2 regions of the Micromonospora sp. LOL_015 genome follow, and region 2 is predicted to be linked to the other one. Evidence: riboswitches for the same ligand, from Rfam matches in the RefSeq annotation. Region 2 holds a riboswitch; the other holds the start of a gene.
The links. A riboswitch is a leader RNA that binds a small molecule or an ion and turns the genes downstream of it on or off. The one in region 2 is predicted to bind thiamine pyrophosphate.
Positions count from the first base shown of each region.

Region 1: another riboswitch for thiamine pyrophosphate. It lies ahead of ACFHWU_RS11705 (ECF transporter S component); the one in region 2 lies ahead of ACFHWU_RS04170 (thiamine phosphate synthase).

Region 1 is NZ_JBHMIO010000010.1:59,118-73,714, reverse strand. It holds gene ACFHWU_RS11735 (metal ABC transporter permease) at 1-389, shown strand, start outside; gene ACFHWU_RS11730 (ArsR/SmtB family transcription factor) at 474-767, shown strand; gene ACFHWU_RS11725 (Fur family transcriptional regulator) at 815-1,255, shown strand; gene ACFHWU_RS11720 (DUF6328 family protein) at 1,508-2,053, opposite strand; gene ACFHWU_RS11715 (TIGR03943 family putative permease subunit) at 2,133-2,912, opposite strand; gene ACFHWU_RS11710 (permease) at 2,909-3,925, opposite strand; TPP riboswitch at 4,138-4,243, shown strand; gene ACFHWU_RS11705 (ECF transporter S component) at 4,240-4,839, shown strand; gene ACFHWU_RS11700 (ABC transporter ATP-binding protein) at 4,889-6,313, shown strand; gene ACFHWU_RS11695 (energy-coupling factor transporter transmembrane component T family protein) at 6,358-7,155, shown strand; gene ACFHWU_RS11690 (PHP domain-containing protein) at 7,332-9,047, shown strand; gene ACFHWU_RS11685 (hypothetical protein) at 9,074-9,568, shown strand; gene ACFHWU_RS11680 (hypothetical protein) at 9,821-10,294, opposite strand; gene ACFHWU_RS11675 (XRE family transcriptional regulator) at 10,424-11,146, shown strand; gene ACFHWU_RS11670 (GntR family transcriptional regulator) at 11,143-11,685, shown strand; gene ACFHWU_RS11665 (GntR family transcriptional regulator) at 11,682-11,852, shown strand; gene ACFHWU_RS11660 (class I SAM-dependent methyltransferase) at 12,853-13,551, opposite strand; gene ACFHWU_RS11655 (ABC transporter ATP-binding protein) at 13,548-14,372, opposite strand; gene ACFHWU_RS11650 (ABC transporter substrate-binding protein) at 14,369-14,597, opposite strand, start outside.
Region 2 is NZ_JBHMIO010000003.1:24,881-39,477, forward strand. It holds gene ACFHWU_RS04120 (ABC transporter substrate-binding protein) at 1-969, opposite strand, end outside; gene ACFHWU_RS04125 (ABC transporter ATP-binding protein) at 1,273-2,058, shown strand; gene ACFHWU_RS04130 (LLM class F420-dependent oxidoreductase) at 2,061-3,002, shown strand; gene ACFHWU_RS04135 (hypothetical protein) at 3,072-4,601, shown strand; gene thiC (phosphomethylpyrimidine synthase ThiC) at 4,614-6,206, opposite strand; gene thiD (bifunctional hydroxymethylpyrimidine kinase/phosphomethylpyrimidine kinase) at 6,206-7,045, opposite strand; gene ACFHWU_RS04150 (thiamine phosphate synthase) at 7,114-7,710, opposite strand; gene ACFHWU_RS04155 (thiazole synthase) at 7,707-8,477, opposite strand; gene thiS (sulfur carrier protein ThiS) at 8,483-8,683, opposite strand; gene thiO (glycine oxidase ThiO) at 8,674-9,822, opposite strand; gene ACFHWU_RS04170 (thiamine phosphate synthase) at 9,819-10,490, opposite strand; TPP riboswitch at 10,485-10,596, opposite strand; gene ACFHWU_RS04175 (asparagine synthase-related protein) at 11,172-11,870, shown strand; gene ACFHWU_RS04180 (hypothetical protein) at 12,067-12,306, shown strand; gene ACFHWU_RS04185 (GNAT family N-acetyltransferase) at 12,296-13,144, opposite strand; gene ACFHWU_RS04190 (DUF397 domain-containing protein) at 13,167-13,367, opposite strand; gene ACFHWU_RS04195 (helix-turn-helix domain-containing protein) at 13,364-14,239, opposite strand.

The DNA of each region.
Region 1 (14,597 bases), on a different contig from region 2:
TCGCGGTGACCACCGCGGTGACCGTCACCATCGCCATGCGGGCGGTCGGCCTGCTGCTGGTCAGCGCGCTGATGGTGGTCCCGGTGGCGACCGCCCAGCAGATCACTCGGGGCTTCCGCAGCACCATGGCGATGGCGATGATCATCGGTACGGCCTCCGCCGGCTGCGGGGTGTGGCTGGCCGGCACCGCCGACACCGCGATGGGCGCGACCATCGTGATCCTGGCGATCGCTGCCTTCGCGGCCACCGCCGTCGGCGCCGGGACGTGGCGGCGGCTGCGCCGCCGGGCCGGCACGCTGGCCGTCCACCGCCGGCAGCCCCGCGAGGTCGAACCGCCCGAGGTGGTCCTGGACTGTCCCGCCGAGATGGTCCCGGATCGTCCCGTCTGACCTGGTACAGACCCGGCGACGAGCACCGCTGAGCCGCCTGCCTGCCGATCCGGCTCCGGTATTGGTTACCGTTGCGGGGTGACGATGGCCAACGGCTACGACGGGTACGAGAGCGCCAGCGAGTTGCTGCGCGCACTCTCTGCCCCGCTGCGGGTGGCCATCGTGACCGAGCTCGCCCAGGGTGAGCGATGTGTCCACGAACTCGTGCAGAAGCTCGGCGCGCCGCAGCCGCTGGTGTCCCAGCATCTGCGGGTGCTGCGGGGCGCGGGCGTGGTGCACGGCTCCCGGCGTGGCCGGGAGATCGCTTACGCGCTGGTCGACGAACACGTCGCGCACATCGTAGCGGACGCTGTCAGTCATGCCCGGGAGGTCCGGTGAGCAGCCGCCGGCACTGGCCCGGGCAGAACACGTCCCGGAGGCCCTGAATGAGGACTGGAGACACCACACCCGGCACCGCGGAGCCCTCGACGGTGCGCAACACCCGGCAACGCAGCGCGGTCAGCGCCATCCTCGACGAGCTCGCCGGCTTCCACAGCGCCCAGGAGCTGCACGCCATGCTGCGCCAGCGGGGCGACCGGGTCGGTCTGACCACGGTCTACCGGACGTTGCAAGGGCTGGCCGACTCCGGCGAGGTCGACGTGATGCGCCCGCCCGGCGGCGAGCACCTGTACCGGCGGTGCAGCCAGGGCCACCACCACCATCTGGTCTGCCGCTCGTGCGGAAGCGCGGTCGAGGTGGCCGGGCCGGCGGTGGAAAACTGGGCGGAACGGATCGCGGCCCAGCACGGCTACGTCGGGGTCAGCCACACCATGGAGATCTTCGGGACCTGCCCGAAATGCGCCGCCCGGCGTACCCCTACGACGTGACCGCGCCCGCGCGATTCCGGTCCTCGTACGGCACGCTGTGCGCATGCAGATCTACGCCGACCGTTTTCCGCGCGCCGACCGGCAACTCGCCACCGACCTGATCGTCGTCGTTTCGGGTCTACCTGTGGATCCGCGCCGCCAGCTGGCTGCAGGACCGGGTCGGCGAGCTGGCCCTGGCGCTGGCCACCCACCCGCTCGGCACCATCGGCGGCCACCGAGGCGTTGGCGGAACTGGAGCTGCGGGCGTTGGGCCTACGTGGCCGGCGCTGACCGGCCGCCACCCGCACCACGGTCGCCACCCGCACCACCGTCGGCACCACCGTCCTCGTCCTCATCCTCGTCGCCGTCCAGCCAACCACGGTGTACGAAGGGCAGGGCGACCCAGAAGATCAGGAACCATACCCCGGTGAGACCGCTGAGCACGAACGCGACCGGTCGGGACAGGATGAAGTCGGTGACCAGCAGCACCGAGCTGACCATGGCGACCAGCATCAGGCTGAGACCCCCGCTGGCCATCCGGTGGGCGAACCGGACCTGCTCCGGCTTACGGCCACGCCGGAAGAGCGCCCGGTGGAACGCCACCGGCGAAATGATCAACGCTGCGGCGGCCGCCGCCGCCAGCAGCGCCACCACGTACACGTCCCGTTGAAACCCGTTCGTGTCGGGGAACCCGCTGCTGAACGGCAGGGTCAGCAGGAACGCGAAGAGGATCTGCACCCCGGTCTGGGCGACCCTCAGCTCCTGTAGCAGATCGGAAAAGTTGCGCTGCCAGCGTTCCTTCTCAGTCTCCCGGTCCACGTCCGCTCGTCCTCCTGCCGGACCGCCCACGCTCAACTGGCGGTCAGCAATGTGCCCCGGACGCCACGGCGGGAAACCTCTACTCGTACTGCTGCCGGGGGGCGTCGATCTGCTGCCACGACTCGACCGCCAGATAGGGGATGCTGGCCCCGTTCACCGGGTCGGTGCCGATCCGGTCGCTGTACCGGCCGACCACCGCGATCCAGGTGTCCGCCGGCAGCCCGGTCGGGGCGCTGCCGTCCATCCCGACCTTGATCGGCCGGCCGTCGGCGGCACAGCAGGAGAGCACGATCCGGGCCAGCATCGGCTCACCGTCCGGGCCGTCGGTGACGAAGCCGGTGAGCCGTACGTCGCGCCCGTCCAGCGACCGGCCCTCGTCGAAGATCGCCCGGGAGGCGTAGTCGAGCACGCTGATCTCGGCCGGATCGCCGTCCGGCAGCGGCGGATAATCCGACGATGCCTGCTCGCTGCTCAACGCGGTGCCGGCCTGCGCGACGGCGTACGAACCCAGCGCCGGCGGGGCGACCAGTAGCAGCCCGAGCACCGGCAGGATCAGCAGCCAGCCCACCCTCGGCTCGTGATGGGCGTGGCCGTGGCCGTCGTCGGCGGAGCAACCGTGCCCGTCGTCGACGGCGTGGCCGTGCCCGGCATGTACGCCGACGGCAGGGGCCGGTGTCGACCGACGCCGCAGGTCGTGCCAGAGCGTCATGACCGCTGCGACGATCAGCAGCAGGCCGGCGGCGATCAGGAACGGTTGCAGCGCCTCCTTGACGTACCGCAGGTACATGTCGGTGACGCTGGCCCGTACCACCGCGCCGCCGAGGAGCAGCAGCACCACGCCTTGAGCCTGTTTGTTCACAACAGCACCGTCCCCACCGCGACCGCCACCACGATGGCGATCAGGAATGTCGCCGGAGCGAACCGGTACGCGAATCTGCGCCCGAACGTGCCGGCCTGCATCGAGACAAGTTTCAGGTCGACCATCGGGCCGACGACCAGGAAGACCAGCCGTGAGGTGAGCGAGAACTGCGACAGCGAGGCCGCGACGAAGGCGTCCGCCTCCGAGCAGATCGACAACAGCACGGCGAGTACGGCGAGCGCCAGAATGGACAGCACCGGGTTGTCTGCGAGGGTCTGCAGCCAGCGCTCCGGCACCAGCACGTTGATGCTGGCGGCGGCCATCGCGCCGATGACCAGGAAACCGCCGGCGTGCATGATGTCGTGCCGGACCGCCGCCCAGAACGCCCGCGCCCGGGACAGGTCGTCCAGGTCGGGCCGGCGCGGCAGGCGAATCCAATCGGTGCGACCCAGCCGCAGCCACAGCCAGCCCATCACGACCGCGACGAGCAGGCTGGCGACACCTCGACCGACGACCATCTCGGGGTTGTTCGGGAAGGCAACCGCCGTGGCCACCAGCACGATCGGGTTGATCGCCGGAGCGGCGAGCAGGAAGGCCAGCGCGGCAGCCGGCGCGACGCCCCGACGGATCAGCGACCCGGCGATCGGCACCGAACCGCACTCGCAGCCGGGCAGCACCACCCCGGCGGCGCTGGCCACCGGCACCGCCAGCGCCGGGTGTTTCGGCAACGCCTTCGCCCAGAACGACCTGGGTACGAAGACTGCGATCACCGCAGAGAGCCCCACCCCGAAGACCAGGAACGGCATCGCCTGAACCATCACCGACACGAAGACCGTGGTCCAGGTCTGCAGCCGGGGGTCGGAGATCAGGTTGGCCAACGGCTCGCGGAAGATCACCAGCCCGATCAGCAGGAAGGCGAGCACCTCCACCGAGCCGACCCGGTCACCGAACAGCCGGCGTCGGGGCGGACGCGGGCCGCCGGGCGGTCCGGCGCCGCCGCCGGACCCGGGCAGGTCGTCGTCGGCCGGTGCGGCCCAGTCGATGTCGTCGCCTGGGCGCGTCCGACGCGTCGCGGTGCGATCGGCAGCGGTCACGGCGGGCTGGTCCCCTCGCTGGTGTGAAGGCGGGCAGTTCACGATAACCCGCGCAGGGGTGCGCGCCACCACACCGGGACGCGCCCACTGTCGGTGCGGTGCCGCCGGTGCTAGCGTCGGTGGCACAACCTGATGTCCCACAGGGGAGCGCACACAGCGCTGAGAGTGCGGGGAGTCCCGCAGACCCTCGAACCTGATCTGGGTAATGCCAGCGCAGGGAGTTGGAGCGACGTATGACGCAGCAATCTTTGCCCGCCGACCGCAGCTGGCGGACCGTCGACATCGTGGTCGCCTCGGTGATCGCCGTCGCGTTCGGGGTGGTCTTCTGGCTGTGGGGGTTGATCTGGGCCGCTACCGAGGCCGCGTTCACCTTCTTCCCGCCCGCTCAGGCGGTGCTGTACGGGGTATGGCTGGTGCCGGCCGTGCTCGGCGCACTGGTGATCCGCAAGCCGGGGGCCGCGCTGTTCTGCGAGCTGGTCGCCGCGGTCGTCTCGGCGGCGTTGGGCAGCCAGTGGGGCGCCGTGGTGATCGTGCAGGGGCTGGCCCAGGGGGTCGGTGCCGAGCTGGTGTTCCTGGCGGTGGCGTACCGCTCGTTCCGGCTGCCGGTGGCGCTGGCCGCCGGTGCGGCCGCCGGGCTCGGCGCGGCGATCTTCGACCAGATCCGCTACTACGCGCCGTACGACCTGGTCAGTTTCCGGATTCCGATCTTCATCGTCACCGTGGTCAGCGCGATCGTGCTGGCCGGTGCCGGCAGCGTGGCGCTGACCCGGGCCCTGGCCCGCACCGGGGTGCTCGACCGGTTCCCCGCCGGCCGCGACCGCACCACGGTGTGACCCGGCCGCGACCGCACCATGGTGTGACCCGGCCGCGACCGTGCGGGTCGTGAGCCGGCTGGAGCTGCGCGGGTTCGGCTGGCGGCACGCCGGCCGCCGGGCCTGGGCGGTCCGTGACGTCGACCTGAGCGTTGACGCCGGTGAACGGGTCCTGCTGCTCGGGCCGTCGGGGGCCGGCAAGAGCACGCTGCTGGCGGCGATCGCCGGGGTGCTGCCGGCTGACTCGGGCGAGCAGGCCGGCACCGTCACCGTCGACGGGCTCGACCCGCGCAAGGCCCGCGAGCGGGTCGGCATTGTCTTCCAGGATCCGCAGACCCAGCTGGTGATGGCGCGCAGCGGCGACGACGTGGCGTTCGGTCTGGAGAACCGGGGGGTGCCGGCCGAGCAGATCTGGCCGCGGGTGGACGCCGCGCTGGCCCGGGTCGGCTTCCGGTACGGCCGGGACCGGCCGACGGTCGCGTTGTCCGGCGGCGAGCAGCAGCGACTGGCCCTGGCCGGGGCGCTCGCCCTGCGGCCGGGTCTGCTGCTGCTGGACGAACCGACCGCCAACCTGGACCCGGCCGGCGCCGACCTGGTCCGCAACGCCGTCGCCGGGGCGCTCGACGGGGACCGGGACACCACACTGGTGATCGTCGAGCACCGGGTGGCGCAGGCGCTGCCGCTGGTCGACCGGGTGGTGGTGCTGTCCGCCGGGGGCGGGGTGCGGGCTGACGGCGAGCCGGACGAGGTCTTCGACCGGTACGGCGGGCAACTGGCCGCCGACGGTGTCTGGGTGCCCGATCAGCCGCTGCCGCAGCGCGGTGGTTTCCCTGCCCGGGCCGGTGAGCCGCTGCTGATCGCCGACCGGGTCGGGCTGGTGCCCCGGCTCGCCCCGCTCGCCGACGAGGTGCCGCTACGCGCCGGCGAGGCGCTGGCCGTGCTGGGGCCCAACGGTGCCGGCAAGACCACGCTGGCCCTGCTGCTCGGCGGGCTGGTCGCAGCCACCGACGGAACGGTCCAGGCCACCGCCGCGTTGACCGGCGACGGCCGGGTCGGCCCGGCCCCGCACCGGTGGCGGGCAACGGAGCTGGTCCGCCGGATCGGCAACGTGTTCCAGAACCCGGAGCACCAGTTCGTCGCCACCACGGTGGCCGACGAGCTGGCTCTCGGCCCGCGCCGCTGCGGGCTGGCGGAGTCGACCGTCGCCAGGGTGGTCGACGAGTTGCTGCAGCGGCTGCGGCTGGACCGGTTGGCGGCTGCCAACCCGTACACCCTCTCCGGTGGTGAGGCGCGGCGGCTGAGTGTGGCGACCGCCCTGGCCACCGCGCCCCGCCTGCTGGTGCTCGACGAGCCGACGTTCGGCCAGGACCGGCGTACCTGGCTCGAACTGGTCACGCTGCTCGGTGAGCTGCGCGACGCCGGGCACGGGATCGTGACGGTGACCCACGACGTCGACCTCGTCGCCGCCCTCGCCGACCGGCGGTTGACCCTATGAGCCGGCCGGCGGTTGATTCTGTGAGCGGGCCGGCGGCTGACCCGGTGATCGGCGAACCGGACGGCACCAGGACGGCGCCGCTGGCCCGCCGCAACCCGGTAGCGAAGCTCGCCGCCGCGCTGGTCTTCTCGGTGCTGCTGCTGGCCACTCTGGACCCGGTGGCGCCGGCCGTCGCGATCGCCGTCGAGCTCGCCGTGGTCCCGCTGTTCGGGCTCGGCTACCGGGCCCTGCTGCGCCGGATGGCGCCGCTGCTGCTGAGCGCCGCCGGAGTGCTGGTCACCCTGACGTTGTTCGCCGCCGAACGGACCGGCCCGGTGCTGCTCGCCGCCGGGCCGGTGCTGGTGACCAGCGGCGTGCTGGTCACCGCACTCGGACTGGCGTTGCGCCTGCTGGCCGTGGCGCTGCCCGGTGTGCTGGTCTTCGCCACCACCGACCCGACCGACCTGGCCGACGCCCTGGTGCAGAACGTCAAGGCCCCGCCCCGGTTCGCGATCGGGGCGCTCGCCGCGTTCCGGCTGGTGCCGATGCTGGCCGCCGAGTGGCAGTTGCTGGCGATGGCCCGCCGGGCCCGGGGCATCGACGCGGGTCGCAACCCGGTGCGTCGGCTCCGGTTGTTCGCGACGACCGCCTTCGGGCTGCTGGTGCTGGCGATCCGCCGGGGCACCCGGCTGGCCACCGCGATGGACGCCCGGGGATTCGACGCCGGCATCCCCCGGACCAGTGCCCGGCGGCAACGGTTCGGGGCGGCCGACGCCGCTCTGGTTGTCGGTGCCGCAGTCGCCGCCGGAGGGTCGCTGGCGGTCAGTTTCGCCGCCGGGGTCTTCCGCCCGGTGATCGGCTGAGCCCGGCCCGGCCACTCCCCGGCAGAAAGATCAGCAGGTCACGCCAGGTGTCACAGATGCACATATGGCAACACCTTCACGGCACGTGCGCCGCAACGACGGCAGTACGTCGCCTGCTGTTTCCCCACCTCCACGAGATTGACCGCGACAAAGTTGATCTGGGAGGCGGAACAGGGATGGGACACCACCACCATCATCACCACCACGACCACGCAGCGAGCGGTGCCGACGTACCGGCACCGCTCGACCTGTCGGTGCCGGACGCCGAACTGTCGCCGACCGAGGCGTCCCGGCGTACCTTCCTGCGGAACGCCGGGCTGCTCGGAGCCGGCGCAGCCGCGTCGTCGGTGCTGGCCGGCGGACACGCCGCGCACGCCGCACCGGCCAACGACCACGCCGGCGGCGGCACCGGCGGCGGCCAGGCCAACGACGGTGAGTTCGTCTGGCTGGCCGGCGACCACCACATCCACACCCAGTACAGCTCGGACGCCATGTACCGGGTGGTCGACCAGGCCAAGCACGCCCGCGCGTACGGTCTGGACTGGATCGTCATCACCGACCACGGCAACGCTACCCACTCCCGCATCGGGGTGGAGAAGGTCAACCCGGACATCGTCGAAACCCGCAAGGAAATCAAGGACCTGCTGATCTACCAGGGCCTGGAGTGGAACATCCCGTCCGCCGAGCACGGCACGGTCTTCGTCCAGCCGGGGCCGAACGAGGTCGCCGTACTCAAGCAGTTCGAGACCGACTACGACGGTTCGGTCAACGGCACCAGCAGCCCGAGCCCGGAGAACGAGGCGCTCGCCATCGCCGGCATCAAGTTCCTCGGTGACGAGGTCCGCCGACGCCGGATCGGTGGTGCGCTGTTCCTGGCCAACCACCCGTCCCGGCGGGGCGTCGACTCGCCGCACGAGGTGCGGGCCTGGCGCGACGCCGACCCGACCGTGGCGGTCGGCATGGAGGGCGCCCCGGGTCACCAGGCGTCCAGCCTGCCGGCGCCGAACGGCCCGGGTCGCGGTCGCGGCTACTACGAGGGCAGCCCGTCGGCGGCGTCGTTCCCCGGCTACCCGTTGGAGAGCTACCGCACCTGGGGCGGGTTCGACTGGATGACCTCCACCGTGGGCGGGCTGTGGGACAGCCTGCTCGCCGAGGGCAAGCCGTGGTGGATCAGCGCCAACTCCGACTCGCACATCAACTACCTGGGTACGTCGATGCGCGGTCCGGACAGCGACTTCAACGCCAACGGCAAGTACAACGACCCGGTGTACGGGCCGCTGATCACCACCGCCGGTGACTTCTGGCCGGGACAGTACAGCCGTACCCACGTCGGCGCGCAGGCGTTCGGCTACCGCGCGGTGATGGACGCCATCCGGGCCGGCCGGGTCTGGGTGGACCACGGCGGTCTGATCCGGGGCCTGGACATGCGGGTCCGCCGGCTCAACGACCAGCGGCCGGGTGCCGGTGCCACGCTCGGCGGCACGCTGAAGATCAAGAGTGGTACGTCGGTCGTGGTGACCCTGGACATCGATCTGGCCACCGTGCCGAACTGGGCGCAGTTCGTGCCGAAGCTGGCCCGGGTGGACCTGATCGTCGGCGACGTCACCGGACCGGTCACCGACCAGGACACCTTCACCGCCCCGACCACCCGGGTGGCCGCCTCGTTCGAGGTGCAGCCGGGCCGCAAGCGGGTGTCGTTCAGCTACCCGCTGGGCCGGGTGGACCGGCCGATGTACGTCCGGGTGCGCGGCACCGACGGTAACCGCAGCGCGCCCGGTCTGATGGGTGCGGCGGTCGACCCGCACGGCCCGGCGATGGACGTGCTCGGCGACGCCGACCCGTGGCTGGACCTGTGGTTCTACGGCAACCCGATCTGGGTCCTGCCATCCTGACCGCCACCGCCATGATCATTACTGGGGTGAGCCTCGGGCATGCCGACGACGCCGCTGCCGAACACTGGCTGCACGACGTCGTCGGCGTGGCCGACCTGCCCGACCTCGTCGCCTGCACCCATCTGGTGCGGACGCCGAGGCCGCACGTGGCGATCAGTCTGGCCGCCCCCGACGGGCTGCGCGACCTGCCCGCCACCCCGGCCGATCTGGTCCCGGCGGCGGAGCTCGCCGCCGCCGAGCACCGGGCCGGCCGGTCCGGGCGGGCGGTGCGCTACCCCGGGGTCGACCGCCTGGTCGGCACACTCACCGTCGCGGAGCTGCTCGAACTCAGCGCGATCGAGCAGGTCATCATGCTCGGCGGCGCGCAGCCGGATGAGGACACTCCGCTGGTGACCCGGGACTTCGTCCGGCCGCAGTGGATCAACGGGGTACTGACGTTGATCACCACTGCGGTCGGGCCGGGGCGGATCGGGCCGTTCGAGTTGCCCGACCCGACCCCGTGCTGCGCCGATAAACACTGACCGTACGCCTCACCTGTTTAGCCTCACCTGTCCAGCCTCCGGCGCTGGTCACATCCTGTGGCCAGCGCCGGAGGCAGTCTCATGCTCAACGGCCTCCCGCTGCCGGAGCCGCGAGGTGACGCTGACGCACCTTGAAACGCGAAAATAAGGTGTGTCAGCGTCACCTCGCGGGCGGTGGTGTGGTGGTCATCTCGCCGCCGGCCTTACCGAGATGCAGGGTGTCACCGACCCGCAGGAGTTCACCGTCGGCCATCAGTCGTCCCGCCCGTCGTGGACGTACCCGTCCGGCCAGAGCCCGGCGTACTGCAACACCGCCCGCACCCGACGCGCCTTGACCTGATCCCAGCGGTCCAGCACGGCCAACGCGCTGATGAACGGCGGGCAGAACGCCGCCACGTCACACACCCGGCGTTCGGCCAACCGACTCGGCATGTGCTCGGTGACCGTCGCCCGCGCACGGTCCAACACGTCGACTCCCGGCCGGTTCCGCATCGCCGCCGCCACCTCGTCCAGCACCGCCCGTTCGGCGTCGACAGCCGGACGCTCGGCATTCGGCGCGGGTGCCACTGCACGCGCGGCCAGCAGCCGGAACCGTGGGTCGCGCCCGATGTCCGTGTGCCCCGGCGTTCGGCGCGGCAACGGCGGCCGGTTCGGCGTCGGACCCGCGTCGACCGTGGGTTGTCGGGTCCGTTGATACCTGTTGTCGGGAACCTGGTTCCTGTTCACGGCTCTCTCCATCGCGGGTCGGGGGCGTTTGAAGGATCTTTTGTGGACTCTTCCTGTGTGGAGGGGATGCCGGGACCCCTGCGTCAGGTAGCCTAGGGACGTTCACAAACGTCCCGGGAGTGATCAACCATGAACACAGCGCTGCACGTGGCGATGAGCCGAACCGGCATGACACCCGCGACCCTGGCCGGCAAGGTGGGCGTCGACCCGAAGACCGTCGCCCGGTGGCTCGGCGGTCGCGTTCCTCACCCCCGCCACCGCTCGCAGGTAGCCCAGGTGCTGAGAGAAGATGAAGACGTGATCTGGTCCGGCTTGGTCAAACGCGGATACGACCGGGAGATCCGCGCCGCATGGCCGACACGCTCAGCCGTCCCCCGGGAACTCTGGAACGACCTGCTCCACCGCGCCACGTCCCGCATCTGGTGCGCCGGCTACACCTCGTACTTCCTCTGGACCGAAGTCCCCGGCATCACACCCACCCTGCGGAGCAAGGCCGTATCCGGCCTCGACCTGCGCTTCCTTCTCGGCCACAAGGACTCACCCGTCACCCGCGACCGCGAACGCATCGAAGATGCCGCCCTGTCGATCTCCACCCGCATCGACATCACCACCGCCGAACTCGCCAAGATCGAACCCACCCCACAGGTACGCCACACCGACCGCCACATCAGCCTGTCCGTCTGGATCTTCGACGACGAAGCACTGGTCAGCACCCACCTCGCCGACCAACTCGGACACGCCTCCCCCACCCTGCACATCCGCCGACGCAGCCCCGGTGGCCTCTTCGACCAGTACGCCAACCACGTCGAACACCTGTGGGAAGCAGCCCACGCACCAGCACCGGCCCCATGACCGACCCAGGCTGGACCAGCAGCTCAGACCCGTACCTCGTTGCACAGCAGCACGACGCGTGGTCTGCCGAGGCCGCCACCCGGGGACGCGTCGGCACCCAACAGCTTCTCGGCGTCGAGTCCGTTGACGCTGACGCACAGGTCGGACGCGCGTTCGGTCTCGCCGACACCGGACGAGCCGTCGTCCGCCGCCGACTCATCCTCGAAGACGACCGACCCGTCGAACTCGCCGACTCCTACTACCCGGAGTCCGTCGCCGCCGGCACCCCACTCGCCGACAACCGCAAGATCAAAGGCGGCGCAGTACGGGTCCTTACCAACCTCGGACTCGCGCCCCACCAGGTCAGCGAACACGTCACCGCACGACGGCCGACCGACCACGAACAGGAACTCCTCGACATCCCCGCCGACGAACCACTCCTCGTCCTCACCCGCATCAGCCGCGCCGCCACCGGCCAACCCGTCGAGTACGCCGTCATGCGCACCGTGACCAGCCGCTCCACCGGCCACACCTACCAAATGCAGGTCTCACCCGCATGACCAACGAACCCGACCACGCCGCCGCCAACGACGTACGCGACCGCCAACGCCAGATCGCAGCCGATCTCCGCCGACAGATCCTCACCGGCGAGTTCACACCCGGCGACAAGGTGCCCTCCACCGCCCAACTCTGCCAGCGGGACGGCGTCTCCAACCTCACCACTTAACGCGCACTCGCCATCCTCAGAAAGCAAGGATTCGTCCGTGGCGAGTCCGGGGTCGGGCGTGTTCGTCACCGCCAACCAGCCGATCGCCGTCGAAGCGAACCCACTACCCGGGCCGGCGAATCGATCGAAGTCACCGAGATGATCAAAGCCGCCCACCTGCGCAAGGCCAGATACCTCCTGCCCGGACCAGACAAAGCCTGATCTCACCGCCCTCCCGCGACACTTACCAGACCTCCACCGAGGTAGTGGAGTTGGCCACGGCGAACTCCGCTTGGCGAACCGCTGCATGCGCACAACGGACAACTACTCCCCCTTGCCGGAGACGACCGGGTACGCGACAATTTCCACATCGACCTGTCGTTAGGTAGGCGGAGTCAAGTGAGACAGCCACGCCGAGCCAGCAGCATCCGTCAAGGACAGACAACGCATCGATGTACGCAAGATTAGGTGCCGGAGTTGGGGTGAAATGTCGATTGCGGCAACCTCCGACACGCCCAGGATCCAGGGGAAGTTGGCGGAAAGATCCCAAACTGCCCCGAGCTGCGAAAACCAGCCTCATAGAGATCATCTGAGCCACTACCAAGATCATGATCAACCGAAGGTTGCCCTCCAGGCCCCCCGTTTGCCCAGGTCAGACCGCCCGACATTTCGGACACGGTCCCCGAGCACACGAAAACCGCGCCGGATTGAACTTCGCAAAGCAGCCACCGCAGCAGCAGAGGATCAAGTCACCGAGCACACGAAAACATCGGCACAGGTCGGCAGTTGACTGAATTTGTTCTGCGACGGCGCTGCCGCTATCCGGAGCGGAGGCCAGGCTTCCCGGGGTAGCCGACGGGGTCGATCGTACTAATGGCCGCGTTCGCATCACGCGCAACGTCCGCGAGCGTGTTAGTGCAGAGGTCGGATAAGGATCAACCGTCGAGTTGCTTCCCTTTGGAACAGGCCGGATGAGGGGACGGACTCCGCTGACCCCGTCACCCCACTCGGCTCGCGACCGTCAGCGACGGCCGGTGACGATGTACTGCAGCTTGAGCTCATGATCGGGTGCCACGCCGAACCGTTGATCGAGTTCGTAGATCGAGGTCAGCGGTACGGCCGTGACATCATGCAGACCGGCTCCTTCCAGCACCGCCACGGTCTGGTCGATCGACTTCGCGGTGGCCAGCGGCAGCGCCGACCGGACCGCGTCGTCGTAGTGGTCGGCGAAGTTCTCCGAGGCGTTGTCCAGCCCGTCGGGGAACCAGGTGCTGTCGACCACGGCGACGGTGCCGCCGGGGCGCAGCAGGCGTACCCAGTTGGCCACGGCGACCTGCGGCTCCCGCAGCGTCCACATCAGGTAGCGGCTGGTCACCGCGTCGAAGCTGGCCGCCGGGAAGCCCGGGGACACGGCGTCGCCGTACGCGATGACTGGGCCGTCGGGCATCGCGGCGGCGTGGTGCTGGGCCCGCTCCAGCATCCCCTCGGACAGGTCGATGCCGGTCACTCGGTGGCCGAGGCCGGCCAGCACGATGGCCGCCTGCCCGGTGCCGGTGCCGACGTCGAGCACGTCCAGCGGGGCCGGCGGCAGCGCCGCCGCCCAGACCTGCGACCAGGCCTGCTGGTCGGCGGCGAACCGCTCAGGGCGCTGCACGTACGCGTCGTAGCCGGGGGCCCGGCCGGTCCAGTACGCGTTGATCCGATCCTGTACGGCCGTCATGCCGCGGTCCTTTCCTCGGTCACCTCGTGCGGGCGGAACAGCAGGTGGATGGCTCCGTCGAGGTCCAGCCGCCGGATGCCGATCCCGTAGACCGGTTCGAGCACCGCCGGGTCGAGCACCTCGTCCGTGCTGCCGGCGGCCGCCACCCGACCCTCGCCGAGCAGCACCAGGTCGTCGCAGTATCGGGCGGCCAGGTTCAGGTCGTGCAGTACGACGATGGAGCAGGTGCCGAGATCCCGCACCAGTTGCAGGACCTCGTGCTGGTAGCGGATGTCCAGATGGTTGGTCGGCTCGTCGAGCAGCAGATGGGTGGCCTGCTGGGCGAGAGCGCGGGCGATCAGCACCCGTTGGCGTTCGCCGCCGGACAGCCCGGCGAACGCGCGGGCACCCAGGTGGGCGGCACCGACCCGGGCCAGGCAGCGGGCCACGATCTCGTGGTCGGCCCGGCTGGTCCGCTGGAACGTCGACAGGTGCGGGCCCCGGCCCAGCAGCACCAGCTCGGCCACGGTCAACGCGGTGTCGGTGCCGCCGGTCTCCTGCACCACCACGGCCAGCCGGCGGGCGACCTCCCGCGACGGCAGGCCGGTCAGCTCGTCGCCGTCCACCACGACCCGCCCGGCCTCACCGCTCCGACCAGGACCGCTACTGCGCCCGGCGCCGCCGCTGCGCAGGGCACCGTGGAGCAGCCGGAGCAGGGTGGTCTTGCCGCTGCCGTTCGGGCCGATCAGCCCGAGGACCCGGCCCGGCCGGGCGGTCACACTGACCCCGTCGATCACCGGGTTGGCGCCGTAGCGCCAGGAGACCTCGGTCGCGGTGATCACGACTCGGCCTGGAAGTGCTGCACGATCCGTTCGAGTCCATCGATGGACAGTGGGGTCGGCGGCTCGGTGAAGTTGAACAGCTGGGTCAGCACGTCGCCGTTGCGCACGGCGGCCAGGTTCTCCGCCCCGGGCAGCCCGGTCAGGCCCTGTTCGACGGCGGCCGGGTCGCCGTCGCTGTACAGCAGGATCAGCACGTCGGGGTCGCGGCCGAGCAGTTCCTCCACG
Region 2 (14,597 bases):
TGCCCCGGCGCCCTGCAGGATCGCGATGCTGCGGGCGATCCGCTGGCTGTCCAGCGCACCGACCGGAACACCGGAGCTGGTCGACTTCACGAAGGCGGCCATCAGCTCCAGTTCGGCGGCGGCCGCAGCCGGGTTGGCCTCCTCCACGTTCTTGGCCATGATCTCGCCGGCCTCCTCCGGGTTGGTGATGCTGTACTCCAGGCCCTTGAGCAGTGCCGCGCTGAAGCGCTTCACCATCTCCGGGTCCTCCTCGGCGATCGCCGTCGAGGTGATCAGCACGTTGCCGTACAGGTCGGTCATGATGTCGCTGTACGGCAGCACCACGGCGGTCTTGCCCTGCGCGACGGTCTCCACAGTGGGCTTGCCGACCACGAACTGGCCGATGCCGTCCACCGACCCGGAGGCCAGGGTGCCCATCAGGGTCTGCGGGGCACCGTTGACCCACTCGACCTTGGTCTCGTCGATGCCGGCCAGCGAGGCGTACGTCGGGAACAGGTTGCGCACCACCGAGCCGGGGGCGTCGGCGAGCGTCTTGCCCTCGAGGTCCTTGGGGGTGGTGATGCCGCTGCCGTCCAGCGCGATGATCGCGGCCATGGTGCGCTGCTGGATGCCGGCTACCACGACGAAGTCCTTCGCCTCGCCGTTGCCGTACTGCAGCAGTCCGCCGGTCATGTCAATCGGCGTGAAGTGGGCCTGTCCAGCGACGACGGTCTTGATGTTGTCGCCGGTGCCGGCGCCCGCCTTGACCTCGACGTCGAAGCCGGCCTCCTCGAAGAAGCCCTTGTCCTTGGCGACCCAGGCGTAGGAGTCCCGACCAAAGTTACCGAAGGAAGTGAGGTAAGTCACTTTCTTCAATTCCTCGGTGCCACCGGCATTCGCCTCGTCACCGTCGTCCGCGCTGCAGCCGGCAGTGACCGCAAGCGCCACCGCGAGGGCCGTGGCGGCGATCGTACGGGTGAGCCTTGTCATGAACGTGTGTCCTTTCCAACCCGACGGCCCCTCGACGAACCCGCAGGTCGTCGAGGCGACCGGAGGGGGTAGTTGGTCCGGCGCGGCGGCCGGCCGGTGGGGGCCGGACCGGTGCCGCGGTCGCGTTGGGAAACTTCGCGGGCAACAGAGTACGAGGGAAACCTGACTAATGCGACAGCCGGGCATCGCAAACCCTGGATCGCAATCAAAAGTGTTTACCGCGCGGGTCGTGCGTGGCCGGCACGATCCGGATACTCTGTCCCCGCTTGTTGATCGACTCGGGACGAGGGAGCTGCCGGCCCCATGATCCAGCTCAGCGGAGTCGGGCGGACGTTCGCCGGTCGCTCCGGCACAGTGGAAGCACTGCGCGGCATCGACCTCTCGGTGACCGCCGGTGAGTTCGTCGCCGTCGTCGGTCGATCCGGTTGCGGCAAGTCCACCTTGCTCAGACTGATCGCCGGGCTACTCCCGACGACGGCCGGCGCGATCACCGTCGGTGGCGAGCAAGTGGTCAAGCCACGCCGGGACATCGCGATGCTCTTCCAACGTCCGGCCCTGCTGCCCTGGCGATCTGTGCTGGACAATGTCCTGTTGCCGGCGGAGATCTTCGGGCTGCGTCGCAGACAGTACCGGGCGAAAGCCCTGCAACTGCTGGAGATGGTCGGGCTGGCCGGTTTCGACAAGCGGCTGCCGCACGAGCTGTCCGGCGGCATGCAGCAGCGGGTGTCGCTGTGCCGCTCGTTGCTCGCCGAACCACAGGTGCTGCTGATGGACGAGCCGTTCTCGGCGCTGGACGCGCTGACCCGTGAGGAGCTCTCCGTCGAGCTGCAACGGATCCACATGGAACGCGCGGCGACCATCGTCTTCGTCACCCACTCGATCGACGAAGCCGTCCTGCTCGCCGACCGGGTGGTGGTGCTGAGCCCTCGACCAGGGCGGATCCGCAAGATCGTGCCGATCGACATCCCGCGTCCCCGCAGCCTGGGGCGCAACGCGCACAGCGAGGACGTGGCCCGGTGCAGTGCCGAGCTGCACGAGGTGCTGATGGAACGCGACGCACCGGCCACGGCCGGGATCGGAGGGTACTGACCATGCGGGTCAGCGTGTTCACCGAGCCGCACCGCGGCGCCAGCTACGACGACCAGCTCCGGCTGGCCCGGCTCGCCGAGGAGTCCGGGTTCGAGGGCTATCTGCGGGCCGACCACTACCAGTCGATGGGCGAGGAGCTGGCGCTGCCGGGGCCGACCGACGCCTGGCTGACCCTGGCCGCGCTGGCCCGCGAGACCACCCGGATCCGGCTCGGCACACTGGTCACCTCGGCGACCTTCCGGCTGCCCGGGCCGCTCGCTGTGATGGTCGCCCAGGTCGACCAGATGAGCGGCGGCCGGGTCGACCTCGGCATCGGGGCCGGTTGGTACGCCCGGGAGCACACCGCCTACGGTCTGCCGTTCCCGTCCGTCGGGGAACGCTTCGACCGGTTGGCCGAGCAGCTCGAGGTGATCACCGGGCTGTGGCGTACCCCGGTCGGTGACCGGTTCAGCTTCCACGGCAACCACTACCAGCTGGTCGACGCTCCGGCGCTGCCGAAGCCGGCGCAGCCGGCCGGCCCGCCGATCATCATCGGCGGACGGGGGCCGAAGCGGACCCCCGAGCTGGCCGCCCAGTTCGCCGACGAGTTCAACATGCCGTTCAAGTCGGTCGCCGAGACTGCGGCGGCCTACGAGCGAGTGACCGAGGCCTGCCTCCGGACCGGGCGCACCGAGCAGGACCGACCGCCACTGACCATGTCGGCCGGCATCGTCATCGCGATCGGGCGGACCGACGCCGAGGCGCAGCGCCGTGCGGCGCCGCTGCACGAGAAGAGCGCCCTGCCGCCGGAGGACCCGGTGATCGGCTCGCCGGCCCAGCTGGTGGACCGGATCGGGGAGTTTGCGGCGATCGGTACCAGCCGGGTGCACCTGCGGTTCCTCGACCTCGCCGACCTGGACCACCTGGAGCTGGTCGCCGCCGAGGTGCTGCCCCAGCTGGGCTGACCCACCGGGCCGGCGGCCGTCGCCTCGGTCCAGGTCGACAGTGCGCGCAGCCGCCCGTAACCTCCCGGCATGGCCTTGCGGACCTGGCTCAGAGCGATCACCACAGCGTTTGGTGTGGCGGCGTTCGCCGGTGCCATCCAGCTCGGTGCCGCTTACGGTTTCCAACTGGTACGCCTGCGTCGCGACTTCGTCGGGCCGACCGCAGACTTCTGGCCGACCCAGCTGTCCTGGCTCGCCTGGTTCGCGATCGTCGCTGCCGTCGTCGGCGCGGGCGTGGCGCAACGGGTCGCCGAACAGCGTCCGGCCCGGCCCCGGCGGGTGTCGGCGGTCCGGACAGCGGTCCGCCGGGTCGTCTTGGCGCTGGTCGCCGCAATCGGTGCGGCGCTCGCCGTGGTCGGGTTGTCGGTGCTGCCGGCGCAGGCGTCGACCGGGGTCGACGATCCGGTGACGGTTACCGCCCTGATCGGCGGGATCGGGGCGGTGGTGGGTCTGCCGGCGGCGCTGGCCGCGTTGACCCATCCGGCGATGCGCTGGAACGTGCTGGTGTTCAGCGGCGCGCTCTGGCTGCTGGCGGTCGGGTCAGTTGCCCCGGATCTGTGGGCGGGTGACCCCGTCGCCGAGATCCGACCCGGGGTGCTCGAACCGGTCGTGCTCGACGTGGGTGACTCCGGTTGGCAGGTGTTCGTGCTGCTGCCGGCGCTGGCGCTGGTGCTCGGTGCGGCGGTGAGCGGGCTGGCCCGGTGGCGGGCGGCGCCGACGGTGGCCACGGCGGTGTCCGGGATGGCCGGACCGGCGGTCCTCGACGCCGCGTACCTGGCCGCCGGAGCCGGCCGCGCCGGGCCATACCAGGACGCCCCCTACTGGGCGGCGCTGCTGGCGGTGGCCGCCGGGGTCGTCGGTTCGATCACCGTGGCTGCCGTGCGGCGGCCCGGCCGACGGGTCAGCACCGCAACCGGAACGCCCGCGCCCGCAACCGGAACGCCCGCGCCCGCGAGTGGGACGCCCGCGCCCGCCGTCGGAGTGACCGTCGGACCCGCCGATAGCTCGTCCGAGAGCCGAGAATCGGTAGTGGAAATTGCCCTATGTGAAGAGATCCCCGTCGCTTCGGCATCCGTCGGGCGGGCGTCACACCCGCCCGCAGCGGACCCACCCACACCGAGCCTGACCTCACCAGAACCGGTCCGATCAGGCTCGGTCCGATCGGGCCCGACCGCAGCGTCACCGGTGCCGGTCGCCGCGCAGTCGCATCCGGGCGACCGTCCGCCGCCGGTACCTGCGGCGGTCACCCCCCGTGTCGACCCGACCCCGATCGCGCCGGGCGGGCCGCCGACACCGACTCCGACTCCGGTGACCGATGGCGCCGACCGCCCGACGCCAAAGCCGGTCGCACCACCACCGGTCGCACCACCACCGGTCGCACCGGAACCGGTCGCCGCACCGCCCACCGCACCTGCGGCCGGTCGGATTCCCCAGCCACGGTTCATGCGCCAGCGGCGGCCGGCGCCTCCACCGACGTTGACCGACGAGGACGCCGAACACGTGGACTGGGTCAGCGAGTTGGGCCGGCAGCCCCGCCGGCGCGGACGGCCGGAGCCGTAGCGGCGCCGACGATCAGGCCAACGGCAGGTAGACCCGGCCACCGGATGCGACGAATTCATCCGACTTGTCCTTCATGCCCTGCTGGGCGTACTCCTTCAGATCCTGCGTAATTTTCATCGAGCAGAACTTCGGGCCGCACATCGAGCAGAAGTGGGCCGACTTCGCCGGCTCGGCCGGCAGCGTCGCGTCGTGGTAGGACCGGGCGGTCTCCGGGTCCAGCGACAGGTTGAACTGGTCCTCCCAGCGGAACTCGAACCGCGCCTTGGACAACGCGTCGTCCCAGGCCTGCGCTCCCGGGTGTCCCTTGGCCAGGTCGGCCGCGTGCGCCGCGATCTTGTACGCGATCACTCCGGCCTTGACATCGTCGCGATCCGGCAGCCCCAGGTGCTCCTTCGGCGTAACGTAGCAAAGCATCGCGGTACCGAACATGCCGATCATCGCCGCCCCGATCGCCGACGTGATGTGGTCGTACGCTGGGGCGATGTCGGTGGTCAGCGGGCCGAGCGTGTAGAACGGCGCCTGGTGGCACAGTTCCTGCTGCAGGTCCACGTTCTCCTTGATCTTGTGCATCGGCACGTGGCCGGGGCCTTCGATCATCACCTGCACGTCGTGCTCCCACGCCACGGAGGTCAGCTCGCCCAACGTCCGCAGCTCGGCGAACTGGGCGGCGTCGTTGGCGTCGGCGATCGACCCCGGCCGCAGCCCGTCACCCAGCGAGAAGGTCACGTCGTAGCGGGCCAGGATCTCGCACAGTTCGGCGAAGTTGGTGTAGAGGAAGTTCTCCTCGTGGTGCGCCAGGCACCAGGCGGCCATGATCGACCCGCCCCGGGAGACGATCCCGGTGACTCGGTCGACCGCCAACGGCACGTACGGCAGCAGCACCCCGGCATGCACCGTCATGTAGTCGACGCCCTGCTCAGCCTGCTCGATCACGGTTTCCTGGAACACGTCCCAGCTCAGCTTGACCGGATCCCCACCGACCTTCTCCAACGCCTGGTAGATCGGCACCGTGCCGATCGGCACCGCCGAGTTGCGCACGATCGCCTCGCGGGTCTCGTGGATCCCCTTGCCGGTGGACAGGTCCATCACCGTGTCCGCGCCCCACCGGGTGGCCCAGGTCAGCTTCTCCACCTCCTCGGCCACCGACGACGAGACCGCCGAGGTGCCGATGTTGGCGTTCACCTTCACCAGAAACCGACCACCGATGATCATTGGCTCGGACTCCGGGTGGTTGACGTTGGCCGGCAGCACCGCGCGTCCGGCGGCGATTTCCTCCCGTACCACCTCGGCCGGAAGGTTCTCCCGCAGCGCGACGAACTCCATCTCCGGGGTGACGGTCCCGGCCCGGGCGTACGCCAACTGGGTGGGCCGACGCCCGTGGGCCCCGGCCACCGGGGTGCCGGCACCGCGTACCGGGGCGACGTCGCCGCGCTCGGCGATCCACCGCCCGCGCAGCGCGGCCAGCCCGACCTGCGGGTCCGACCCCGGACCCGACGTGTCGTAGAGCCGGACCGGCGGGTTGTCGCCGGTAAGGGTCACCTCCGCGAACGGCACCTGGATGTCCGGTCGCGTTCCTTGCACGTACACCTTGCGCCGAGCCTGCATCAGCGGGCCTCCTTCAGGTAGTTGCCGAAATGGTCTATCGGTCCGTGACCGGAGCCCAACCGCCAGTGCCGGGCGCCGTCGAGCGCCCGCGCGACATACTCCTTGGCGAAAACCAACGCAGCTGGTACGTCGTCGCCGAGCGCCAGCCGGGCAGCCACCGCCGCCGCGAAACTGCACCCGGTGCCGTGCGTGTTGCCGGTTTCGTACCGCTCGCCGGCCAGCCGCCAGCCGTCGACGGCGGTGCCGACGACGTCGACCGCCGGGTCCGCCGCCGCGAGCGCGTCGGCCGAGGCCGGGGCGGTCGACGTACTGTCCGGGTCGCCACCGGTCACCACCACGAACCTCGGTCCGCCGGCGGCCAGCTCCGCAGCCGCCCGGGCCATCTCGTCGACGGTCCGCACCGGCCAGCCGACCAACGCCGAGGCCTCCGCCCGGTTCGGTGTCGCGACCAGGGCGTACGGCAGCAGCCGCTCGACCGCGCCGACCACACCGAGCCGGTGCCCGCTGGTTGAGACCAGCACCGGATCGACCACCAGGTTCGGCAGCTCCCCGGCTCGGGCCAGCGCGGCGACCGCCCCGGCGATCCGGGCCGTACCGAGCATGCCGGTCTTCACCGCGCGCACCGGCAGGTCGGCGCGGACCGCCTCGATCTGGGCGAGCACCTGCGCTGCCGGCAATTGATGGACGCTGGTGACGCCGGTGGTGTTCTGCGCGGTTACCGCAGTGATCGCGCTGGTGCCGTAGACGCCGAGCGCGGCGAAGACCTTCAGGTCCGCCTGGATGCCGGCGCCGCCGCCGGAATCGGAGCCGGCGATCGTCATCGCCACCACCGGGGTGATCCGGTCGACGGGCCTCAGCTGCTCACCTCGGCCGCCGGGCATCAGCTGCTCACCTCGGCCGCCGGGCATCAGCTGCTCACCTCGGCCGGTGCGGCCGCCGCGACCAACTCCGCCACGACGGCCGCCGGGTCGGCGGCGCGCATCACCGCGCCCATCACCGCCACCCCGGCGGCTCCGGCCGCTCGACAGGTGGCAACCTGCTCCGCCGTAGTCACCCCGGCGAGGGCGATCACCGGCCGGCCGGCGGCCACTCGGACCAGGCGGGCCAGCCCGGCCGGGCCCAGCGGCGGTCCGTACCCGGGCTTGGACGCGGTCACGAAGACCGGCGACACCGTCAGGTAGTCCTCCGTGGTCAGTCGGCTGAGCTCAGCCTCGTCGTGGCAGGATCGGCCGACCAGCCCGAACGCCGGTGGCGGGTACGGTCCGGCGGCGCTCAGATGCACCGCGTCACCATCCAACGGGTCGGGGCCGGCGACGATCAACGTCCCGCCGACCGGGGCGAGGATGCCGCGCAGCCGGTCGGCCAACGCGGCGCGTTCGGCCCGGGGCAGGTCGCGTTCCCGCAGCACCACCTGTCGGAGCCCGCCGGCAACCGCCGCCGCGACCACCTCCGACAGCGGCCGGGCAGTCTGCCGGCGATCGGTGAGCAACAATATCCCGTTCACAGTTCGGGTCGCCCCTCGTCCGAAGTGGATGCCAGGGCGTGGAAACGCTTCGGGATCCGCCCGGCGCGCGCCGCCAGCCGGCCTGCGTCGATGGCGTACCGCATGGCGGTGGCCATCGCGACCGGGTCGGCGGCCCGGGTGACCGCGCTGGCCAGCAGCACCGCGTCGCAGCCGAGTTCCATCGCGAGCGCGGCGTCGGAGGCAGTGCCGACCCCCGCGTCCAGCACCACCGGGATGTCCACTGACTGACGGATCAGTCGAATGTGGTGCGGGTTGAGGATGCCCAGCCCGGAGCCGATCGGCGCACCGGCCGGCATCACCGCCGCGCAGCCGGCGTCGGCCAGCCGGCGGGCCAGCACCGGATCGTCGGTGGTGTACGGCAGCACGGTGAACCCGTCGTCGACCAGCTGCTCGGCGGCGCGCAGCAGCTCGGCGCCGTCCGGCAGCAGGGTCCGTTCGTCGCCGATGACCTCCAGCTTCACCCAGTCGGTGTCGAACGCCTCGCGGGCCAGGTGGGCGACCTTGACCGCCTCGGTGGCCGTGTAGCAGCCGGCGGTGTTCGGCAGCAGCCGTACGCCGCAGCGATCCAGCAGATCGAGCAGCCCGCCGTGCATGGTGGCGGCGCTGTCCACCCGGCGCAGCGCGACCGTGACCAGGCCGGTGCCGCTGGCCGCGATCGCCTGCTCGAGGATGTGCAGGTTGGCGGCACCGCCGGTGCCGAGGATCAGCCGGGAGTCGAAACTGTGCCCGGCGACGCTGAACGGCATCCGGCTCACCCGCCCTGCGCCGCGATCAGCACCTCGACCCGGTCGCCGTCGCACAGCTGCTCGGCCGACCAGCCGCTGCGCGGCACCACCTCACCGTTGACGGCGACGGCGACGCCGCGTGCCCGGTCGGTGACCGCCCGGACGACGTCGGCCAGCACGGTCCCGGTCGGCGCGGTCATCGGTGCCCCGTTGACGATCAACTCCACGGCTGCTCCTCCCTCGCGATCTCGCTGGTCGCGGCGGTGAACCGGGCCGGCTGGAACGGCGCCAGCGCCGGATCCGGGTCGCCCCCGGCCGCCAAATCGGCGATCAGGTCGGCGGTCACCGGGGTCAGCACGATGCCGTGCCGGTGGTGCCCGGTCGCCACCAGCGCTTCCCGGCCTGCGGTGCCGCCGGCCGAGTTGACGTCGGGCTGCTGGTGCCAGCCGAGCAGCGGCGCGTTGTCCGGGGTGCCGGGCCGGGCCGCCGCCTGCGCCTCGAGCAGCTCGTACTCGGCGATCTCCGGCAGCAGATCGGCGGCGGCGCGCAGCAACTCCAGCACCGCTCCGGCGGTGACGGTGGTGTCGCCGCGCTCCTCGACGGTGGCGCCGACGACCACCTCACCGTCGGCACGGGGCACCAGGTAGACGTGCCGACCGTCGGCGTACCCCCGGATCACATGCCGGAACCCGACGGCGCCGGCGGGTGCCCGCAGCCGCAGAATCTGGCCTTTCACCGGGCGGACCGGCAGCCCGGTCAGCGCCGCCGATCCACAGCCGGCCGCGACAACGACGACCCGCGCGTCCAGTGCGGAAAGATCGGTGACCGGCTGCGGGACGACGGTCACCCCGGCCCGGTCCAACGCGGTGTCCAACGCCGCGACCAGCCGACGCGGGTCGACCTGGTGGTCGTCGGGCATCAGCGCGCCGCCGCGCACCCTCGGCGCCAACGCCGGTTCGCGCTCGCGCAGCGCCGTGGCGCGCAGCAGCGTGATCGGCAGGTCCAGACTCTGCTGGTACGCCCAGAGGCGATCCGCCTCGCGTCGGTCGTCGCCGGTCAGCGTGACGACCAGTGTGCCGGCGGTGCGGTAACCGATATCCTGGCCGGTGACGGCGGTCAGCTCGGCGGCGAACGCCGGCCAGCGGGCCGCCGATTCGACCAGCAGCCGGGTCAGCTCAGCCTCGCCGAAGTGCGACTCGGCGACCGGGGCGAGCATCCCGGCTGCCACCGAGGACGCCCCGGATCCGGGTGCCGGGTCGTAGAGCACGGTACGCAGCCGACGCTGGGCGCACCGCCAGGCGATGCTCATCCCGATCGGCCCGCCGCCGACCACCGCCACGTCCGCGCCCTCGGCCGACCCGGTCATCGTGTCGCGCCCGTCTGGGCGGCCGGCCGCTGCCGTACCGCAGTCAGCAGGTCAGCGGTGGCCTGCCCCGGGTCGACGGCACCCGCGATCGCGCCGACCACCGCGACTCCATGCGCCCCGGCGGCCAGCAGGTCCGGCACCCGGTCCACAGTGATCCCGGCGATCGCCACCACCGGCACGTCGACCGCAGCGGCGACGGCGGCCAGCCCGGCCGGCCCGATCGGGTCCGGCAGCCCGGACTTGGTGCCGGTGGCGTAGCACGGCCCGACCCCCAGGTACGTCGCCCCGGCGGCGACCGCCGCCCGCCCGGTGGCCGGGTCGCGAGCTGTGGCGCCGAGGATCGCGGCCGGCCCGAGCACCCGGCGGGCGGCGTCGACCGGCAGGTCCGCCGCACCGACGTGCGCACCGGCCGCGCCGGTGGCGAGCGCGACGTGCAGCCGGTCGTTGACCAGGCAGGTCACCTGGTACGCGGCGCATTCGGCGACCGCGCGGACGGTCAGCTCGTACGCCTCCCGGTCGGACATGTCGTCCTCGACGCGGACCTGCACGACCAGGTCGGCGGTGGCGTCGGCGGCGCGGGCGGCGGCGAGCGCCACCCGCAGTACGCCGAGCGGGTCGCGCCCGGGTCGGGTGTCGGTGATCAGATGCAGTCGCCCAAGGGACGGCACGGCAACGCTCCTCCCTGCGCCGGCATTACCCGGATCAGGTTCTACGGTCGGAGGCCGCGTCAGCCTCCCTCTCAGCCCGGTGCACCGGGCTCCCGTGGGTTACTTGCCTGTTACCGTACGACGGTCTCGTCGATCCGCCAAGGGTCAATCCGAGGCAACCTTCGGTCGCTGCCCACCCCGCCGCTGTCCGCCGTGACCAGGCTCACCGCCAGCTGGGCGCCAGCAACGCGGCTGATCTTTCGGCGTGCCGTTTCGGCCTGACATTTTTCGCTGGTACTGGATATGACCTTCCACCTCTTGCAGTCGCGGAGTTACGTTCTGTTTACTTATCGACTTCGATGGGGAAGGTAGTAATGTCGGCGAAGAGCAACCGGGTGACGGCACACACGGTAAGGGCACGAAGGGCAGCAAGGCTCCTGCTGGCGAGGGCTCTCGTGGTCCGCTGGGGTTCATGGTGGACTTGGCCCGAGGTCTACGGGACCTGCTGCGCGGGTGAGGCAGCTCCGGCCCGAGTACCGGGGCCCGTCCGGTCGCGTGGAAGCTGATCCATTGGCTGTGCCGGGCCCTGGTGCTTCCGTGGAGTTAGGGCAGCTGGCCCGGCTGTTCACCGGGGTTGGGCTGGCGGGTGAGTTCCCGCCGGGTGGCTGGTGGAAGGGCGTGGACCTGGTGTGACCTGCCCCGGTGCCCCGTGCTACCGGCCACTGCCTGGGTGAGGTATTTGACCGAGTCGTCGCCGAGATGTGCGGGGATACTGAGGCTGTCGGGGTGAACTTTTCCGGCGGGCTGGACTCTTTGGCGGTGCTGGTGGCGGTGTGCCAACTGGCCCAGGTGCGACGGGTGGTGGCGTTCACCGTCGATCTGGTCGACGACGACGATGCCAGCACCGCCGTGGCGGCGGCGGATCTGGTAGCCGATCTCGGACTGCCGGCAGACCTGGTCGTTGTCGAGCCGGATGGGGCCGGACCGGTGCCTCCATGGTCGCCGCTTGGGCCGAGGTTCGACGCGTTGCCGCGCGTCAACGCCCGGGTGAACGCCGCCGCCGCAACGGCCGGTTGTGGGGTGCTACTTTCCGGCAACGGCGCGGACGAGTTGCTGGCGGCAGGGTCGTTCGCGACAGCGCAGGTCGCTGGCCGGTGGGGTCTGCGGGGTGTCCGCCGGTATCTGGCGGACATGGCCGGCACTGCAGCCGGGCGGCTCGGGGAGGCGGTGGCGGTCGTAGCCCGAGTCCTGCCGGCCAACTGGTCGGCGCGAGGCGTACTGGGCGGCGAACTGGCCCGGGTTGTGTCGCCCGACGGTGTCGCCGTTACTGGCGACCCATCACCGGCAGGACGCACTGAGGTGGGCGGCGGGTTGGGTACGCGACCATGTCGCTGGCCATAGGCAGGCGGGGCGGTCGTGGGCGGAAACCGACCGAGTCGACACGTTCTGGCCACGCGGGTTCCTACCGGCGGCGGGCGCCGTACCGGAGGGTTCGCCGTTCCTGCATCCGGATCTGGTCACCGCCGGCTTGGCGGCACCGATCGCATCACGCTACGACCCGCGCCCCAGGCACGCCTACCATCGAATCAAGCCTTTGGTGACCGGGCTGTTTCCGGACAACATGCGGGCTGGGCTGCCGACCCGGAAGCGGTACTACGCTACTGCGTTGACCCGGTCGGTCATGGGTCCGCTGGCCGCGCCGGTGTGCGTCGGGGCCGGGCTGCTGGATGCCGCCGCAGTCACGTCATACACAGACCCGGCAACCAGGATGATGGTGACGGCGGTGGAGTCGTGGCTGGCCGGGGCGGCAACGCGCGGGTTCGCGTTCAGTGGGTGAGCCGGTACGACCAGAGCCGGTCAACCTCGGTGAAGCCGGCCCGCTCATACATCGTGTTGGCGGCGGCCCGCGAGCGTTCCGGGTCGTCGGAGGGGGCATCGTCGTCGACGTAGAGAATCACCTGCCGTCCGCCGAGTCCCGCCAGCAGGTCCAGGGCGGACCCGAGAAGGCGGGGCCCCAGCCCTTCGCCCCGGGCGGCCGGTTCCACACCGATCCACCACAGCACCCCGACCCCGTCGACCGGGTCACCGATCGTGGCCTCGGCGACCACCTGGCCGCCACGTTCGACCTCCAGGACACGACGGTCCTCCTCCCGGCGGACTCGGCAAGAGCAGCTCGGCAGGCCGGTGGCGGGCAGGTCGCGGCACATGTACCGCCAAAGATCACTGCCGACGAAACCGCATTCGGTCAGGACGGTGTGGGTGGCCGGGCGGTGCCGCACCGGCAGCGCCTCCAGGCCGAGGCCCAGCGCGGTGGCGAAGGCGAACGCCTCCACGGTCGGGCAATCGGCCAACTCGGTCAGGGCGTGATCGAGCAGCAGTCGCACGACGGCGGGGACCTCGCGGGCGTGCAGCCACAGGATCATCCCGGCACGGTCACGTGGACGGCGGGCGAAGGCGATGACGCCGACCGGCTTGCCTGTGCCGTCAACCAGCGCCTCGGTACGCAGGTCGGACAGCTCTGCCCACCACGCCGAGTCCACCGGTGAGGTTCCGTCAATCGCGGCTTGCAGCATGGCCGGCGTGCAGGCCGGCTGGCCGGGCAACCGGTCGCCGTTGATCAACGCGACCAGCTCCGAGGTGGCGGTGGTGACCGGGGTCAGCAGTGACGTGGCCATCCTCAGCCTCCTCTCGAGTAAGTCAGCTGGTGAAGGTGCCAGCTCTCGCGGCGGCGACGAAACTCGACCAGCTCGCCGGGGCGATCACCAGCGCCGGACCAGCCGGATCCTTCGAGTCCCGCACCCCGACGACCCCACCCAGTCCGTCCGCCACCTCGACGCACTGACCCTGGTTGTTTGATCGGCTGCTCTTGCGCCAGCTAGCTCCGGAAAGATCGATCATGACTCGTACTCCTTCGCGGTCCGCCAGAAGAGGTCACGACTGGCCTGCTCGCTCAGCGCCCGGCCAGCGATGTCGGTGAAGGTCCAAGCGTACCGCTCAGCCTCATCCGGCCGATCGAGGAACAGAGCTCCTGTCAGCTCCTCCACGTAGACAGTCGTCGGCTCGTTCCCTTCTGGAAAATCAAGAAGAGTGAACGAACCGTGCGCCATCAGGCCGGCGTGCAGCCCGGCGCTGAACGGCAGCACCCGGATCGAAATGTTCGGCTGCTCCCCGGCCTGAGCCAGCCGACGCAGCTGCCCGGCCATGATCTGCCCGCTGCCAATCGGTCGACGCAGGATCGCTTCGTCGAGCACGATGTCGAACCTGGGCAGGTAGGGCTCCATCCGGGTCAGCAACCGCGCGCGACGCATCCGCATCTCGACCCTGCGCTCGATCTCCTCCGCCGGCACTTCGTACTGGTTCACGCTGAACACGGCAGTTGCGTACTCGCGGGTCTGCAGCACGCCGGAGACGAGCTCCGTATGGAATTCGCGGAGGTGGGCGGCAGCCTCCTCCAGACCGATGAACAGCTCGAACCAGGACGGGATGCTGGCGTAGTCGTGCCACCAGCCCTTCTCCTTGGTCTTCGGGGCCAGCGCGGCCAGCGCCTCGACGGTCTTCAGGTCCGCGCCGTACAGCTCACAGAGCAGCACCACGTCCTCGGCGCGGATCGGCACCTCGCCGCGCTCCATCCGCAGCAGCTTGGTCGCCGACCAGTCCAGCTCCCGGGCCGCCGTGGTCTGCGGCACCCCGGCCAACCGCTCACGCAGCCGACGCAGCTCCCGACCGAGCTGCCGGCGGGGCACCGACGAGTTCAACAATGCTGCGGGCACGTTGCCACCTCCTGATACGCCACTCACCGACGGCTGAATGATCGACAGACGACAGTCACTATCGAGTGGACATATCTCTACCACAACGCCACGACACCGTTGCCGAACCGCTAATTGATCATTGACTGACGGCTGTCCTAAAAATCGGCACGAAGCACCGCGATCCGCAGCCGGCCTCCACTCCACGCAATGCAGGTACCCGATCATCGGCGGAAGTCCAGCCGAGGAGTCAGGATCATGGGAGGCTCAGCCGTGCCGGCACTCCCCCGGCGCGGCCGGTGACGCGAATCAGCTCGAGGGAACCGTCATTGTCGTCAAAACGGCCCCGAGACAACAATGTGGGTTCCCTCGGCGCCGT